DNA from 2 places in the Bacillus cereus group sp. N8 genome. Region 1 is predicted to be linked to the other one. Evidence: riboswitches for the same ligand, from Rfam matches in the RefSeq annotation. Region 1 holds a riboswitch; the other holds the start of a gene.

Region 1 (8,005 bases):
CCATTGCAATTCGTCCGCCGACTGTTCCGGTTGGTAGTTCTCGAGTCCGTTTTGCAGTTACGTCACAACATACAATAGCAGATTTAAAATGGGCTATTCAGCATATTATACGCATTGGTAAAGAAGAGGGGTTTTTAGTATGAAAGAGCTAAAGCTTATTTTTATTCCAGGATGGGGAATGGAAGAAGGTGTTTGGACTTTAGTTCTGTCGTATTTTAAAGGATATTCTGTTCAATGCATAGATTGGCGTAACGTGAAAGAACAAAGTGAATTTGCGGGGCGAATAATAGATGTAGCGCAGGACGAAAATGTAATTTTAGTTGGATGGTCACTAGGAGCATTAGCAGCAGTACAAGCTTATAAAAAGATTAAGGCCCAAGGTATGGTACTAATTGGTGGTACCACTAAATTTACCAATACAAGTGACTATACAAGTGGATGGAATTCCTTACATGTAGAACGTATGAAAAAGAATTTAAAGAGAAAGAAAGAAGATACTTTGAAGCGTTTCTATGAAAATATGTTTACAAAAAGTGAGCTGAGGGAGAATACAAGTTTTGAAGAGATTGCGCTGAAGTTTAAAGGAGACTCGATTCAGTCTTTACAATTAGGCTTAGATTATTTAATAGAAACAGATATGAGAAACGAATTAACAAGTGTCAAAGTCCCTTTATTACTTCTTCATGGAGAACAGGATGTGATATGTCCATTATCCGCAGCTCATAGTATGACAGAGAATACGAATGCTACGTTAAAGGTAGTAAGCGAGGCGGGGCATGCATTATGCGTAACGAATTTTGAATATTGCGCAAACGAAATCATTCAATTTGTAGAGGGGATACGACATGATCAACAAAACGTTACTGCAAAAACGGTTTAACGGGGCGGCTGTATCCTACGATCAATATGCAAATGTACAAAAAAAGATGGCGCATTCGTTACTTTCTACATTGAATCGGCGATACAGTGAAACATCATCGATACGTATTTTAGAACTTGGATGCGGGACAGGATATGTAACAGAGCAATTATCAAATTTATTTCCGAAAGCGCATATTACAGCTGTGGATTTTGCCGATGAGATGATTGCAGTCGCGAAAACTAGAAAAAATGTGGGAAATGTGATGTTTCGATGTGAAGATATTGAACAATTAAAATTAGAAAATTCATATGATGTCATTATTTCAAATGCTACATTTCAATGGCTTAATGATTTAAAAGAGACAGTGAAAAATTTATTTAACTATTTGTCTGAAGAAGGAATGTTATTATTTTCCACGTTCGGTAATACGACTTTTCAAGAATTGCATACGTCTTTCCAGCGTGCTAAGAAAGAAAAGGGGATACACAATTGTACTTCAATAGGACAACGATTCGTTTCGAAAGAACAGTTAGTGAATATATGCAAAAATCCATTAGGAAATGTACATGTTTCTGAAACGTGTTACATAGAAAGCTTTACAGAAGTTAGGGAGTTTCTACATTCTATTCGAAAAGTAGGGGCAACCAATAGTAATGAAGAGTCTTACTGTCAAAGCCCTTCACTCTTTCGTACGATGCTTCGTATATACGAAAGAGACTTCACGGGAGAAGAAGGGATAATGGCAACATATCATGCTTTATTTACGTATATAACAAAAGAGGGGAAGAGATGAAATGAAACAAGTACAAACAAAAAGGGATTGGAAAAAACTTGCATACGACGTAGTAGAAGAGAAAATGATTACGAAAGAAGATGCAATAGCAATATTAGAAGCTGATGATACAGAAGTTTTAGAAATTATGAATGCTGCCTACATCATTCGTCATCATCATTTTGGTAAGAAAATAAAATTGAATATGATTATTAATACGAAATCTGGCTTATGTCCTGAAGATTGTGGGTATTGTTCACAGTCTATTATTTCAGAAGCACCAATTGATAAATATGCATGGTTAACGCAGGAGAAGATTGTAGAAGGAGCACATGAAGCAATTCGCCGTAAAGCGGGTACATATTGTATTGTAGCATCTGGCCGTCGCCCGACAGATAAAGAGGTAAATCACGTAATTGGGGCTGTGAAGGAGATTCGTGAAACGACAGATTTGAAGATTTGTTGCTGTTTAGGTTTCTTAAACGAAGATCAAGCAGGACGCTTAGCAGAAGCGGGTGTTCATCGTTATAACCACAACTTAAATACGCATGAAAACAATTATGATAGCATTTGCTCAACTCATACGTATGACGATCGTGTTGATACAGTTCAAAAAGCGAAACAAGCTGGTATTTCACCATGCTCTGGGGCGATTTTTGGAATGGGAGAAACAATTGAAGAACGTGCTGAAATAGCATTTGAATTACAACGTATAGATGCAGATTCTATTCCGTGTAATTTCCTCGTTGCTGTAAAGGGTACACCGCTTGAAGGACAAAAAGATTTAACACCTGTAGAATGTTTAAAAGTATTGGCGATGATGCGTTTCGTAAACCCAACAAAAGAAATTCGTATTTCAGGAGGTCGCGAAATTAATTTACGTTCTGTACAGCCACTCGGCTTATTTGCAGCAAACTCTATTTTCGTAGGGGATTACTTAACAACAGCTGGACAAGAACCGACTGCGGACTGGGGTATGATTGAAGATTTAGGTTTTGAGATTGAGGAATGTGCACTATAAGATAGAGGAAAAAGCAAACTTGTAAAAGAGTTTGCTTTTTTTGTAAATAAAATGTAATAAAAGGCTATTATCACTTGATACGAATGGATTTTGAGTGAGAAAAAGAATTTTTGTGGACGAATTTTCCAAGCCCTAGTTGTACATAGTAAATATGTATTTTATATTGGGTTGGAGGATTTTACATGCACAAATACATATTAGCGATTATGACCTGTCTAATTTTAATAAAAGCAATAAGTACTGATCCAGTTAAGGCCGCTGAAAATCCTGAACAAAAAGAGATGTACCAAAGAATTGAACAACATTTTCGAACGAAAGCTGAACATTTTGGATTGAAAACGGAAGGGAAAGATTTAAAGGAAGTACGAAAAGAAATTACTATTATAGAAGAAGCGAAAAAAAGAGAGAATGTATGGAGAACAGCGCAAGCACTTCGTATAAAGACAGAAGGAAAAACGATGAATGAATTAATAAAAGATGTACGAAAAAAAGCGAAAAAATAAAAAGAGGCCGCAGCCTCTTTTTTTATGCCCATTGTTTTGATAAGTGAGCCATTTCAATGGCAGCAACGGCTGATTCATATCCTTTATTACCAGCTTTCGTACCTGCACGTTCAATCGCTTGTTCAATGGTTTCTGTCGTTAATACACCGAAAATAACTGGAATGTCCGTTTGTAGTGATAAAGACGCAACACCTTTTGCTACTTCATTACAAACGTAATCGTAATGTGTTGTAGCACCACGGATTACGGTACCTAATGTAATAACAGCATCATATTTTCCGCTATTTGCCATCTTTTTAGCGATTAAAGGAATTTCAAATGCACCAGGAACCCATGCAACATCAATATCATTCTCTTCTACACCGTGACGCTTTAATCCATCTAAAGCTCCGCCAAGTAACTTGCTTGTAATAAACTCATTAAAGCGCCCAACAACAACCCCAACTTTTAATCCTGTACCAACTAAATGACCTTCGAATACCATAATTTATCTCTCCCTTAATTATAAGTTTAGTAAATGTCCTAATTTGTTTACTTTCGTTTGTAAATACGTTTTATTTTCTTCTTTTGTTGGCATTTGCAGCGGTACACGCTCGGTTACTTCTAAATCGTAACCTTGTAAGCCAGCAATTTTTCGTGGATTATTCGTTAATAATCGTAAACTTTGTAAGCCTAAATCTTTTAAAATTTGAGCCCCAATACCGTAATCACGAAGATCAGCTGGGAACCCAAGTTTTTCATTTGCTTCTACAGTATCTAACCCTTCTTCTTGTAACTTATAAGCACGCAGCTTATTAAGAAGACCAATACCTCGTCCTTCTTGTCTCATATAGAGAAGAACACCTTTACCTTCACGCTCAATTTGAGCAAGTGCAGCATGTAGCTGTGGTCCGCAATCACAACGGCACGAACCAAATACATCGCCTGTTAAGCATTCAGAATGAACGCGTACAAGTACAGGTTCGCCTGTTGAAATATCACCTTTTACGAGTGCAATATGTTCTTTCATATCTAATGAGTTAGAATAGCCAATTGCATGAAAAGTACCGAAATCTGTAGGTAATGTAATTTCCACTTCTCTCGTCACAAGTGTTTCGTGATGACGGCGATAAGCAATTAAATCTTCAATTGTAATCATTTTTATATCGAATTGTTTTGCACACTGCATTAAATCAGGTACACGTGCCATCGTCCCATCTTCATTTATAATCTCGCAAATGACGCCAGCTGGCTCAGTTCCGCAAAGTTTTGCTAAATCGACAGCAGCTTCTGTATGACCCGCGCGGCGAAGGACGCCACCTTCTTTCGCGATTAATGGAAAGATGTGTCCAGGACGGTTAAAATCAGTTCCTTTAGATGCGGGATTCAATAATTCCTGTATTGTTGTAGCGCGCTCATGAGCACTAATGCCTGTTGTTGTAGAAACGTGATCGATGCTTACTGTAAAGGCAGTATGATGCGAATCCGTATTATGAGAAACCATTGGTTCTAACTGTAGACGTTCTGCGTACCCTTCCGTAATCGGTACGCAAACGAGACCACGACCGTGTGTAATCATAAAATTAATCGTTTCTGGTGTAATGTACTCTGCTAAAGCAATAAAATCGCCTTCATTTTCTCGGTTTTCATCATCACATACGATAACGACTTTTCCTTGTTTTAAATCTTCTAGAGCTTCTTCAATACGATGAAACATTGTGCTTCCCCCTTATAGAAATCCGTTTTCTTGTAAAAAGCTTTCGGTCATTGAATCAGTTCTTTTTACAGGTTTAGTAATAAAGCGTTCGATATATTTACCAATCATGTCACACTCAATGTTTACGATATCTCCAGCATTCTTGTCCCCGATAACAGATTCGCTTACTGTGTGCGGGATGAGTGAAATGGTAATAGAAGAATCGTCTATATCAAATATCGTTAAACTCGTTCCATCAACAGCAACGGATCCTTTATGCAAACAATAGCGTAGTAATTCATCAGAAATTGCTATTTTGTAATAGACGGCATTATAATGTTGTTTTTTAGTTAAAATCGTACCGATACCATCGATATGTCCGGTGACGAAATGTCCCCCGAATCGTCCGTTTGCAGCCATCGCCCGTTCTAAATTCACTTTGGAACTGGGCTTTAGCATACGAAGTGATGTTGCTTTCATTGTTTCGGGCATTGCGTCGACAGTGAATGAAGTAGTTGTAAAATTAGTTACGGTTAAGCAAATGCCGTTAACCGCGATACTATCACCCAGCTTAACATCCGATAAAATTTGATTTGCGCTAATAGTTAGTTTCATTGCTTCCCCGCTTTGAGTCATGCTTGATATCGTTCCTAACTCTTCTACAATTCCTGTAAACATTCCATCACCTCGCTTTTTAAGGTTGCAACAATTTTTATATCATTACCAATTTGTTTCATCTCTTGAATTGTTAAGGAAAGTGCGTCTTGTAACTTCGAAAAACCAGCTCCGCCAAATAAAGTGGGTGCATCTTTTCCACCAATTAATTTCGGGCTAATATAGGTCACAATTTCATTAAAACTATTTGTTTTTAAGAAGTTTGCATGCACCGTTTGACCACCTTCAACGAACAGAGAAAGAATTTGTTTTTCACCGAGTAGGGATAGGACATCTTGTATTTCAATTTGCTGTGTTTTCATTTGGAATACAGCTATATTGTTAGATTCATAAGACGCTATTTTCTCTTTATTTACATCCTTACCGACAATAATCCATGTCGGAGTTAAGCCATCTGTTATGACATGAGAAGATGGCGGCGTTCGTAAGTGGGTATCTAAAATAACACGTATAGGATGTTTACCTCCGTTTGGAATTCGTGTTGTTAAGTGTGGATTATCAGTTAGAACTGTATTCACACCGACTAGGATAGCATCATGCATATGACGATATTCGTGAACATCAGCGCGTGCTTCTTCGCCTGTAATCCACTGGCTTTCACCCGTTACAGTTGCTGTTTTTCCATCTAAGCTCATTGCTGTTTTTATTGTTACAAAGGGACGTTTCGTTTTCATATAGTGAAAAAAGTATCGATTTAATAAAGTGGCTTCCGCCTCAAGAACACCAGTAGTTACCTCGATTCCAGCTTCTTCTAATCTCCTTTTTCCATTGCCAGAAACGAGGGGATTGCAATCCAGGGTAGCAATTACAACGCGCTGAACTCCTTTTTCAATGAGTAATTCACAGCAAGGGGGTGTTTTTCCAAAATGGCTACATGGTTCAAGTGTTACATAAACAGTAGCGTCTTTTGCTCTTTCACCAGCCATGTGAAGAGCATGAACTTCAGCATGTTCTTCACCAGCATGCATGTGGGCACCTATTCCAACAATGTTTCCATCTTTTACAACAACAGCACCAACCATAGGATTTGGACTCGTTTGCCCAGTTGTACCTTGTGCTAACTGCAAGGCAATCCTCATATATTCTTGATCTGTCATTCTCTTCACCTCTCCTGAAAAAATCAAAAAACCCCAAGGATATAAAATCCTTGGGGTTTGGGAGACGTGATTTCTAGAAATATAGTTCGAATACGAAAGTATAGGAAAGAAACCTAACGATGACTGATATTTTGGCATAAGGAAAAAAACCTAGCAAAATATCGAATTTTTCAAACGCTAGTCGTATCTTTTTATTCCAGTATAGAAACATAAGTATACAAAATAAAACATATATAAAGATTCAAAATGAAACTTTATAAATATGCATACTGAAATAAAAGTGTATTCGCTATATAAAATTACTAGAAAACATATCCTTCTCCCATCCAGACTATACTGTCGGCCCTAGAGTTTCACTAGATCCACCGTTTTCGAGTTGAAAACGGGTCACGGACTTAGAAGTTTGCACTTCATCACCGCCGGTTGGGAATTTCACCCGACCCCGAAGGATGTTGTTTGCTCAAATTATAGCACAAAAAAAATAAAAGGCTAGAAAAAAATATTCGAATGTGAAGAATTGTGTGAAAATATATGTAGGCTGGAATGGGGAAAAAAGTATGAGAAATGTTGTAAGGAGAAGGGATATAACGGAGTTGCTAAAAAGAAAAAACATGCACAAAAAAATGTGCATGTTACGTACAAAACTATTCTGCCTCGGGTGCTCTAACAACAGACTCGAATTTGCCTTTATGCGAAGCATCGCAATAAGGCATGTTTTTCGATAAACCACAACGACATAAAGAAAATGCTGGTTTTGCTGGGAATACATTCCCTTGTGAGTCAACTAATTCCACGTCCCCTGTAACGCGAAAAGAGCCATTATCATTTACTTTAATTTGTACTTTTGCCAACCTTATCCCTCCTTCCCAAACGCTTAATCTCATCATATAATCAGGGAGAGTACTTGACAATACAAAAAGAGCACTTTATTTGAGAGAGAAGAGAGTGTTATAATAGTTTTTATAACTGACTAGAGTAAGGTGACGAAAGATGGATAAAAAATTACGAACACTACAAAATATTGCAAATGAGCGCACGTGGGCATCATTTTTGAATGATAATCATCCATATAGTTTACTTCATTGGTCAATCGCAGGTGTAGGACAAGAACCGAAAGATGTTTGGTTATTGCAAGATGAGGTGACCTTTCAAACGACGGAATTTCTGACGCTAGATGAGGCAATAAAGTGGATTTCTGAAAATATGGAACAAGTTACAGACGTTTTAGCGCAGTGAAAAAACAGGCTTATGCAAGCCTGTTTTTTGTTTCTTTTACATATGTGTTTAAAAATTGATCGATGGCAGCTTCGTACTCTTCTTTATTTTCATTATAAGAACAAGCGTGTGCACCATGTTCTGCAATATAAAGTTGTTTATTATTTTCCTTCGCTTCATAAAGT
Region 2 (8,005 bases), on a different contig from region 1:
CATGTTCCATACCACCATGATAAAAAGCTACACCTGTAATTCCTTTTCCTCTTAAGTACTCGGTTAAACGCTCTGTCCAGGCCCTACTTGAGCAATAAACAATACCAGGTCCTTGCAAATACATTATATGCTCAAAAAGCGCCTCTTTTTTTTCTTCTATCGTTTCCACAAATTGCACTTCCATCGCAATATTTGGACGATCAATTGAATACACATGCTCAGCGACATTTTTTAGATTTAAACTTTCCGCTATATCTTGCAGTACATCCTTTGTAGCAGTCGCTGTTAATGCTAATACATTTGGAGATCCGATACTCTCAATTACTTTATCTAATTTTTTATAATCTGGCCGAAAATCGTATCCCCATTGTGAAATACAATGCGCTTCATCTACGACAAATAATGAAATATGTATTTTTTTCAATTCTCTTATTAGGAGTTCCGACTGCAACATCTCGGGTGATACGAAAACAAATTTATAAAAAGATAGCTTTTTCATTGCTTCTCTTTTTTCACTTAACGTCCGAAAACTATTAAATGCAATAACTCGATTTTTCACGACATACTTTAATTGCGTAACTTGGTCTTCCATTAAAGATAATAGTGGTGATACAACAAGCACCGTCCCCTCTTGCAGAAGCCCTGGAAGTTGATAACACATTGACTTTCCCCTTCCAGTCGGAAGCATTGCTACAACATCTTTTCCTTCCAATAAGTCCGTAATAACTCCTTTTTGCCCCGGACGAAATTCAGAATATCCAAACCACTTATATAAATATTCCTCAAGCTTCATTAATACCCTCCATCCGTGCCAATACAAGACGGACTTCAAAATAAGAGATTCCCTCTCCAACCGCTTGCTTCAACACACGCAATTTACGTGTTTGTAATGCTTCAATTACTTTTGATACTTTTTCTATTTTTTCTTTTTCCATAAACATCTCAATAGAAAATTCTTTTTCTCGTAAAGCAATCTCCACAAAATGATCTTCTATCGTGGCAACCTTTAAATTCCGAATTGTCGCTATTTCTTCTAAAGAGCGTCCTTGTCTCCAAAAATTATATGTTTTTTTCGTTGATAAGCTAAATAAATCAGCTTTCTCATTTGGATAAGAAATAATTTCAGCTAATAATGGAAATTCATTTTCTTTATTGCGAACTTCTTGAATAAGGAAATGAATTGTACCCCAAAATAAAAAGTACACTCGAAATACATCTTGTTTCGTAATTTCCGCTAATTGTTGTAAAGTACACCCAATACGTTCATAGCCAGTTAACCGGTATGTTACGATTGTCGCTTCTACTGAATTATTTTTTTGTAAAAGAGTATGCATCTCCTTCCACAATCTTTTAGCCAATTCATTTCTCGTATATGGTATTCCCGTGAGAAAACGTTTCACCCACATCATTATTTCTGTATCCTGTTGAATTGGAATAAATTTCGCATTTGCCTGTTGTATATTCGAAATGGTTTGAACGATTAATGATAATCTCTTCCAAAACGTTTCACCTATTTCACCATAGTGTAAACCATGTAAATACGTCGGAAAGGCAAATTCATCTTCCCATTTGTTTAATTGCATGATACCCGCAGTCGTTAACACGTATGTATTATCATGTATAGATTGCACTAAATCCGTCTGTAACAACTTTGCAACTTCTTGATCATAATCAGCTCTATTTAATGATTTATAAATCCCAAACAAAAAAGAAATTTGAAACATATTCCCATCTTGTAATGTTTGCGACGATCTCTTTCCTTTTAACAAATAATAAATCGAAGAAACGGTTCTTTCACCATTCAATTGTTTTAAACAATATAATAAAGTATATTGTAGCTGCATTACCGCTTCCACCTTTCAGTCTAACTTCATTCCTTTTTCAATACGATCGCATTTAACTTATCATATTCACACTACATGCTTGTATATATTCTATTGTATCAAACGAAATAACATTTAAGTATTTTGAAAATCTTATGAAATAATTCAAAAACAAGTTGACACCCTAATTGATAAGCATTATCATTATAATTTTATGTTGAAAAGTTTTAAAAACCGTTTTACAATAAGGTTATAATTTTTTGACGAACTTTTCACATACATATTATCAGGAGGGAAAAAAGATGGCAAAATATACAATCGTTGATAAAGATACTTGTATTGCATGTGGTGCTTGTGGCGCTGCTGCACCAGACATTTATGACTATGATGATGAAGGTATTGCATTTGTGACATTAGACGATAACCAAGGTATCGTTGAAATTCCAGATGTATTAATTGAAGATATGATGGATGCATTCGAAGGCTGTCCAACTGACTCAATTAAAGTTGCTGACGAATCATTTGATGGCGACTCTTTAAAATTCGAATAGTCTTTTATTAACTTCAAAAAATGCCCCTCATATGGATGAGGGGTATTTTTTGTTTTCTATTTTCATTCTGCTTAATAAAAAACCATTAGTAGTCCATACTACTAATGGTTTTATTTTACCTCACTATTCGCCGAGCAGTAAGACCCCCACCTCAAAATTCAGCGAAAGCAAATAAGTTAGGTGAGGGGCGTGCTGCCCGTAAAGGCCCGATTGGTGAAGGCTAATAATCAGCGGGGGATGAACAAAACCCCCACTGATTAAAGTTTCACTTTATATTTTATGCATTATTCATTTTTGCAAACACCCATACTTTCAAGCGTGAGAATAACGCTACAAATACAATTGTCACTACAATTCCTTTAATTAAATTAAATGGTAAGATTGCCGTTACAACCGTTGTTTTTATAGCATCACTAGACATAGCTGGTGAATTTAAAAACCAAGTGTAAGCTGGGAATATGATGATGTAGTTTAATACACTCATGATTAACGCCATTGTAATTGTCCCAAGCATTAATCCTGTCGTTAAACTCTTTACAGTACGATACTTTCTAAATAAGAAAGCTGCTGGTCCAATAAATAAACACCCTGCAATAAAGTTTGCAATTTCTCCAACTGGCACTCCCGTTAAGCTTCCTTGAATCCCGTAATGTAAAATATTTTTTATCGCTTCTACAATTACTCCTGCAATCGGCCCAAAAATAATCGCCGCAATTAAAGCTGGCACATCACTAAAATCAATTTTTAAAAATGGCGGAAGCCCTGGGAATGGAAAATCCAACATCATTAGTAAATACGCAATACTACTTAGCATCGCTACACTCACCATCTGCACTACACTGTTTTTTTGTTTCATCTTTCTCTCTCCTTTTCCATCGATCTTCTCATGGAAAGTGGAAAGGTTCTGCTATGCCTATTTTTTCATAGAACGAAAAAACCCTTTGCGATTTACACAAAGGGAGAATTTTAAGGCACATCAAACAGACGTTCAAATACTTATCTTTTTTGAACGCATGAACCTCCATCTTCTCCCATCCAGACTATACTGTCGGCTTTGGAATCACACCAAATCCTGCCTTAACGGCTCGCGGGCTTAGAACGAAATTATTAACTGTTCATCACCGCCGGTCGGGATTTTCACCCTGCCCCGAAGATAGACCGATATTCTATTTTCCACTTCATTATACAACAACATAATCGTATTGTGAACAAAAAAAGTGTAACTTATTAAAAATAAGTTATTAATTTTATATAATCAAAGATACAATCAATATATTTTACAATACAACCCATATTTTTTATAATTCGGTATTTCTCTTATGAATCCCCTAGTCATATATCGTTAAAAGTGATAAGATGTTGAATTGTTAAGATAAGAACATTTTCTGAGTTATGGAGGAAATGTCATGAAGAAAGATAAAAGACACTCTATTCGAGAAGCAATGAAAAAGAACTTAAGAAAAGAATACTTTTATTTAAAAAAAGAATTACTTTTCTACTGTCCAATTGATCTAGGCACATTCTCAAGAGAGACATACTACGCTACTTTTGACCAAGATGGCATAAGTATTTATCAGTATGATAAAAAAACAGAAAGTAAATTAAAATTATGTGAGCGTCATCCATGGAAGAGTTGGAATAAGGTAAAAGTTGATCACTATTTAACAACTTCTCAATTTATTTTTCAAGGTGAGCGAAACTGGATTTTATCCCTTTTCCAAAAAGGAAAAGAAGCTCAAAAAATAATTGAAGAACATACATCTTTACAAACGGAAGTTGTTTCCCGTCCTTTTTCCAAGAAACTTCCTGGTTTCCGTTCTAATACACCATTGAATAAATACATCGGTAGCATTTGTTACACTGCACTTATTGCATTTTTATTAAAATGGATGATTCCATTTCAAGCACCACAAATCGCCCTGTATTCTCTTTCAATTGGCTTTATGCTTCTTGGTTTACTTTGTCTTACAATTGGTCTAATCGAACCAACTATCGTACTATTTCGGACAAAAGAAAAAACAAGAACAAAAGTCTTTTACTTATATAGCTACTTAGCTATTTCTGGATTTATATGTGTCTTTATTTTTTGGTAAAAGAAGCCGTCCCAAAAGATTTTTTGGGACGGTTTTTCGTTAAGAATAGGTTACTCTTATCCTCGTATGTTATTGCTAAGTCAACATTTCTTGTCGAAACGTCGATATAAATTCATTTACTATCGTATTCTTAAAAATCTATTCAAAAGTTATACTTTGAGAAGTTTCCTTTACTTAACGTATAGTTGTTGGTTCGGATAGATTTGCTCTTGTCGTAATCCATTTCTCACTTTGATTTCCTCAACTGTCATACTAAATCTCCGAGCAATACTAACTAAAGTATCACCTTTTTGTACAACATATAATGATGATGAAACGACTTGGTTTTTTTGTTCATTTAAAACAAGTAACGGATTCATCGCATTCCTTTTCTCCATCGTCCATCTTCCTTGATGCACTTCTAAATGTAAATGCGCTCCTCGCGATTCTCCTGTATTCCCTACCTCTCCAATTCGCTCTCCTTTTGAAATATTATCCCCTTGAACTACATATCTCTTATTTAAATGCGCATAAACAGCCTCATATTCTCCATGTTTAATAAACACAACATTTCCATAACTACTTGAAAAATAAGACTTTGTCACCTTACCATTTTGAATAGCTGCAACAGGCGTTCCAATGGACGCAGCTATATCAATACCATAGTGTTTCCCATGTCTTGTCCCAAAATAATCACTTACCTGCCCATCAACAGGCCATATCCACTGATTCTCTTCAGCATAAACATGTAATTGAGATAAAAATAATATACTCAATATCACCACGCCACATTTTAACGCTTTCATATACATCCTCCGTTTTCTAATAACCGTCATACCTTCTCTATTGTGGGATATTATAGAAAAAAGTATACAAAAAAAGAAGTGAATTACTCCACTTCCTTCTCTTTTTTATTGCGAAAAACAAGTGCACTGCGGTTATATTCCACATCTTTCACTTGTAAACGCGCATTTATTACTCTAGCTACCGCAAACAAATAATCAGATAACCTATTTACATACTTCAGAACAATTTCATTGGTTTCTCCTTCTTTTTGCAACGACACTATACAACGTTCTGCTCTTCTTATAACTGTACGTGCAATGTGTATTGTAGCTGATGCCTCGCTACCACCTGGTAAAATAAAACGTTCTAATGGCGGCGCTTCTTCTGTATAGGAATCGATTCTTCTCTCTAAATACTCGACCATCTCTATCGTTACTTTATAGGGGATTTTCTTCTCTACTATTGCTAGATCTCCTCCACAATCAAATAGTTCATGTTGAATATTTTCAAGCTCGTTATAAATGTCACGAAAACATTCCTCTTGCAATTTTGACAGCGCGTATCCGATGTGAGAGTTCGCCTCATCAATCGTGCCATAAGCTTCTACACGTATATGATCTTTATCCACTCGGCCACCTATTACACTCGTTTCCCCTTTATCTCCTGTTTTTGTATAAAGTTTCATTTCATTATGACACCTCTCTTTTTTCATACTGATTATTAAAGAAAAAAACTCTACCATTCTTTATTTAATTGAACTTACAAAAAAATAAAAAACAGTAGAGCTTTTATTCATTATCACTTTTTAAAAACATACATATCTAAATTATACGATTTGGTAAATATACAGAGAATGTAGTTCCTTCTCCAACGACACTGGATACAGAAATCTTTCCATCATGACCTTGAACAATATTTTTAGCAATCGCAAGCCCGAGTCCAGTTCCAACCTTTTTCCCACGCGTTCTCGCTTTGTCAGCTTTATAGAACCGATCGAACAAGAATGGAATATCTTCTTCTGGAATACCCGCACCTGAATCCTGCACTTCAAAAGCAAGGCCACTATTTTCCGTATTAATTACAAGTGTAACATGTCCACCCGCATTTGTATGACGGATTGCATTATCAATTAAATTCGTCAATACCTGCTCCATACGATCTGCATCAAACGGATATTGTTCAATTGGGCTTTGGAAATCAACTGTTAATTGAACTTCTTTATCCTTTGCAATCCCTTGGAATTTACGGCCAATTTTTTCGACAAAAGGATGAATATCAACTTCACCTATATGTAACTCTACATGACCACTTTCCATACGTGCTAAATCTAATAACTCATTTACAAGTTTACCTAAACGAACAGATTCATCATAAATAATTTGAACAAACTCATTAATTTCTTCTTTTGTTTGCACAATATCATCTAAAATCGCTTCACTATACCCTTGAAGCATTACCATCGGTGTACGAAGTTCATGTGATACATTCGCAATAAAGTCTTGACGCATTTTCTCAAGACGACGCTCTTCCGTCATGTCTCGCAATACTGCTACTGCTCCACGAATTTTCGTTTGATTGTAAAGCGGTGTCATAAGAACTACGTAGTTACCTTTTTGCAAATTAATTTCAACAACCTGTTGTTGTTCGCTTTCTACAACGAGATGGAATAGTTCAACAAGTTCAGAAGGAAGTTTTTTACTTAATTCTACTTCTTTTTCTTCTTGCCAAACTTGTAAGAAATTTTCTGCCGGTGGATTGATAACAACGACTTCACCTTCTTGATTTAACGTAATAACACCGTCCGCCATACTACTCAAAATGCTAGCTAACTGCTCTTTTTCCTGCTGCAGAGCATTCATATTAAACTTCAACTGCTTACCCATTTGATTTAAAGCAGTTGCGAGCTCCCCAATTTCATCCTGCGACACCATAGGGGCTTTCGTATCAAATTTCCCGCGCGCCACCTCAAAAGCAACCTCACGCATTTTACGGAGCGGCGCTGTAATTCGGGTAGATAAGAAGAATGCAAAGAAAGTTGTTAAAATAATCGCAATCCCGGCTGATAAGAAAATAAAATCAGTCGTTCTCTCCATACCTTGTATCGGCACTTGTAAAGATTCATATACAAACACTGCACTTTGATTTTTTGACTGCACTGGTTTCCCGACAATCATAATATCATTTTCCGTGTTTTTATTTTTTCTACTATTAGAGGCTTTTCTAATATTATTCTTGATTTCCTTTTTATCTGTAAATACAGCTGCTAATTCTTTATCATTTTTCAAATCATCCATTGTAAGCGTAACTAATCCTTCTTGTTTCGGTGAAGAAGAAATTTCCTTACCGTCTTCTACAATGATAATCCTTGAAAGTGGGTCAGAAAATTTGTAGGCGATATCCTCAATCGTTTTGACATCGGCACCTTCTTCAATTAACTCTGAAACACTTGTTGCAACTTTTTGAAGCCTAGCTTCACTCATATCAACATAATATGTTCTAAAAAACTGCGAAAGTAAAATCGCAACAAATCCAAGAACAAACGAAACGAGAAGTAATATGGTCATCCATAACTTCCCTACTACACTTCTCCAAAGCATCAGTCGTTCACAACCTCAAACTTGTAACCAACGCCCCAAACGGTAACAATCATCTTCGCAGCATCTGGTGATTTTTTACTTAACTTCTCACGTAAACGCTTTACATGCGTATCAACTGTACGTAAATCTCCGAAGAATTCATATTGCCATACTTCTTTTAACAATTGCTCACGGTC

The links. Region 1 has a riboswitch for FMN ahead of ribD (bifunctional diaminohydroxyphosphoribosylaminopyrimidine deaminase/5-amino-6-(5-phosphoribosylamino)uracil reductase RibD). Riboswitches for the same ligand answer to the same signal wherever they lie in the genome.
Positions count from the first base shown of each region.
Region 2: linked by a shared signal. The riboswitch ahead of JDS80_RS05825 (ECF transporter S component) and the one ahead of ribD (bifunctional diaminohydroxyphosphoribosylaminopyrimidine deaminase/5-amino-6-(5-phosphoribosylamino)uracil reductase RibD) in region 1 are both predicted to bind FMN.

Region 1 is NZ_JAEHBK010000001.1:378,699-386,703, forward strand. Features, by position in the region: gene bioF (8-amino-7-oxononanoate synthase) at 1-143, shown strand, start outside; gene JDS80_RS02035 (alpha/beta fold hydrolase) at 140-880, shown strand; gene bioC (malonyl-ACP O-methyltransferase BioC) at 846-1,655, shown strand; gene bioB (biotin synthase) at 1,657-2,655, shown strand; gene JDS80_RS02050 (hypothetical protein) at 2,838-3,158, shown strand; gene ribH (6,7-dimethyl-8-ribityllumazine synthase) at 3,181-3,642, opposite strand; gene ribBA (bifunctional 3,4-dihydroxy-2-butanone 4-phosphate synthase/GTP cyclohydrolase II) at 3,661-4,854, opposite strand; gene ribE (riboflavin synthase) at 4,867-5,511, opposite strand; gene ribD (bifunctional diaminohydroxyphosphoribosylaminopyrimidine deaminase/5-amino-6-(5-phosphoribosylamino)uracil reductase RibD) at 5,493-6,605, opposite strand; FMN riboswitch at 6,916-7,059, opposite strand; gene JDS80_RS02075 (CDGSH iron-sulfur domain-containing protein) at 7,250-7,456, opposite strand; gene JDS80_RS02080 (DUF2552 family protein) at 7,596-7,841, shown strand; gene JDS80_RS02085 (alpha/beta hydrolase) at 7,852-8,005, opposite strand, start outside.
Region 2 is NZ_JAEHBK010000002.1:333,847-341,851, forward strand. Features, by position in the region: gene JDS80_RS05810 (RecQ family ATP-dependent DNA helicase) at 1-793, opposite strand, end outside; gene JDS80_RS05815 (YpbB family protein) at 783-1,844, opposite strand; gene JDS80_RS05820 (ferredoxin) at 2,126-2,374, shown strand; gene JDS80_RS05825 (ECF transporter S component) at 2,652-3,230, opposite strand; FMN riboswitch at 3,394-3,533, opposite strand; gene JDS80_RS05830 (hypothetical protein) at 3,781-4,467, shown strand; gene JDS80_RS05835 (peptidoglycan DD-metalloendopeptidase family protein) at 4,638-5,252, opposite strand; gene JDS80_RS05840 (cob(I)yrinic acid a,c-diamide adenosyltransferase) at 5,336-5,917, opposite strand; gene resE (sensor histidine kinase ResE) at 6,054-7,829, opposite strand; gene resD (DNA-binding response regulator ResD) at 7,829-8,005, opposite strand, start outside.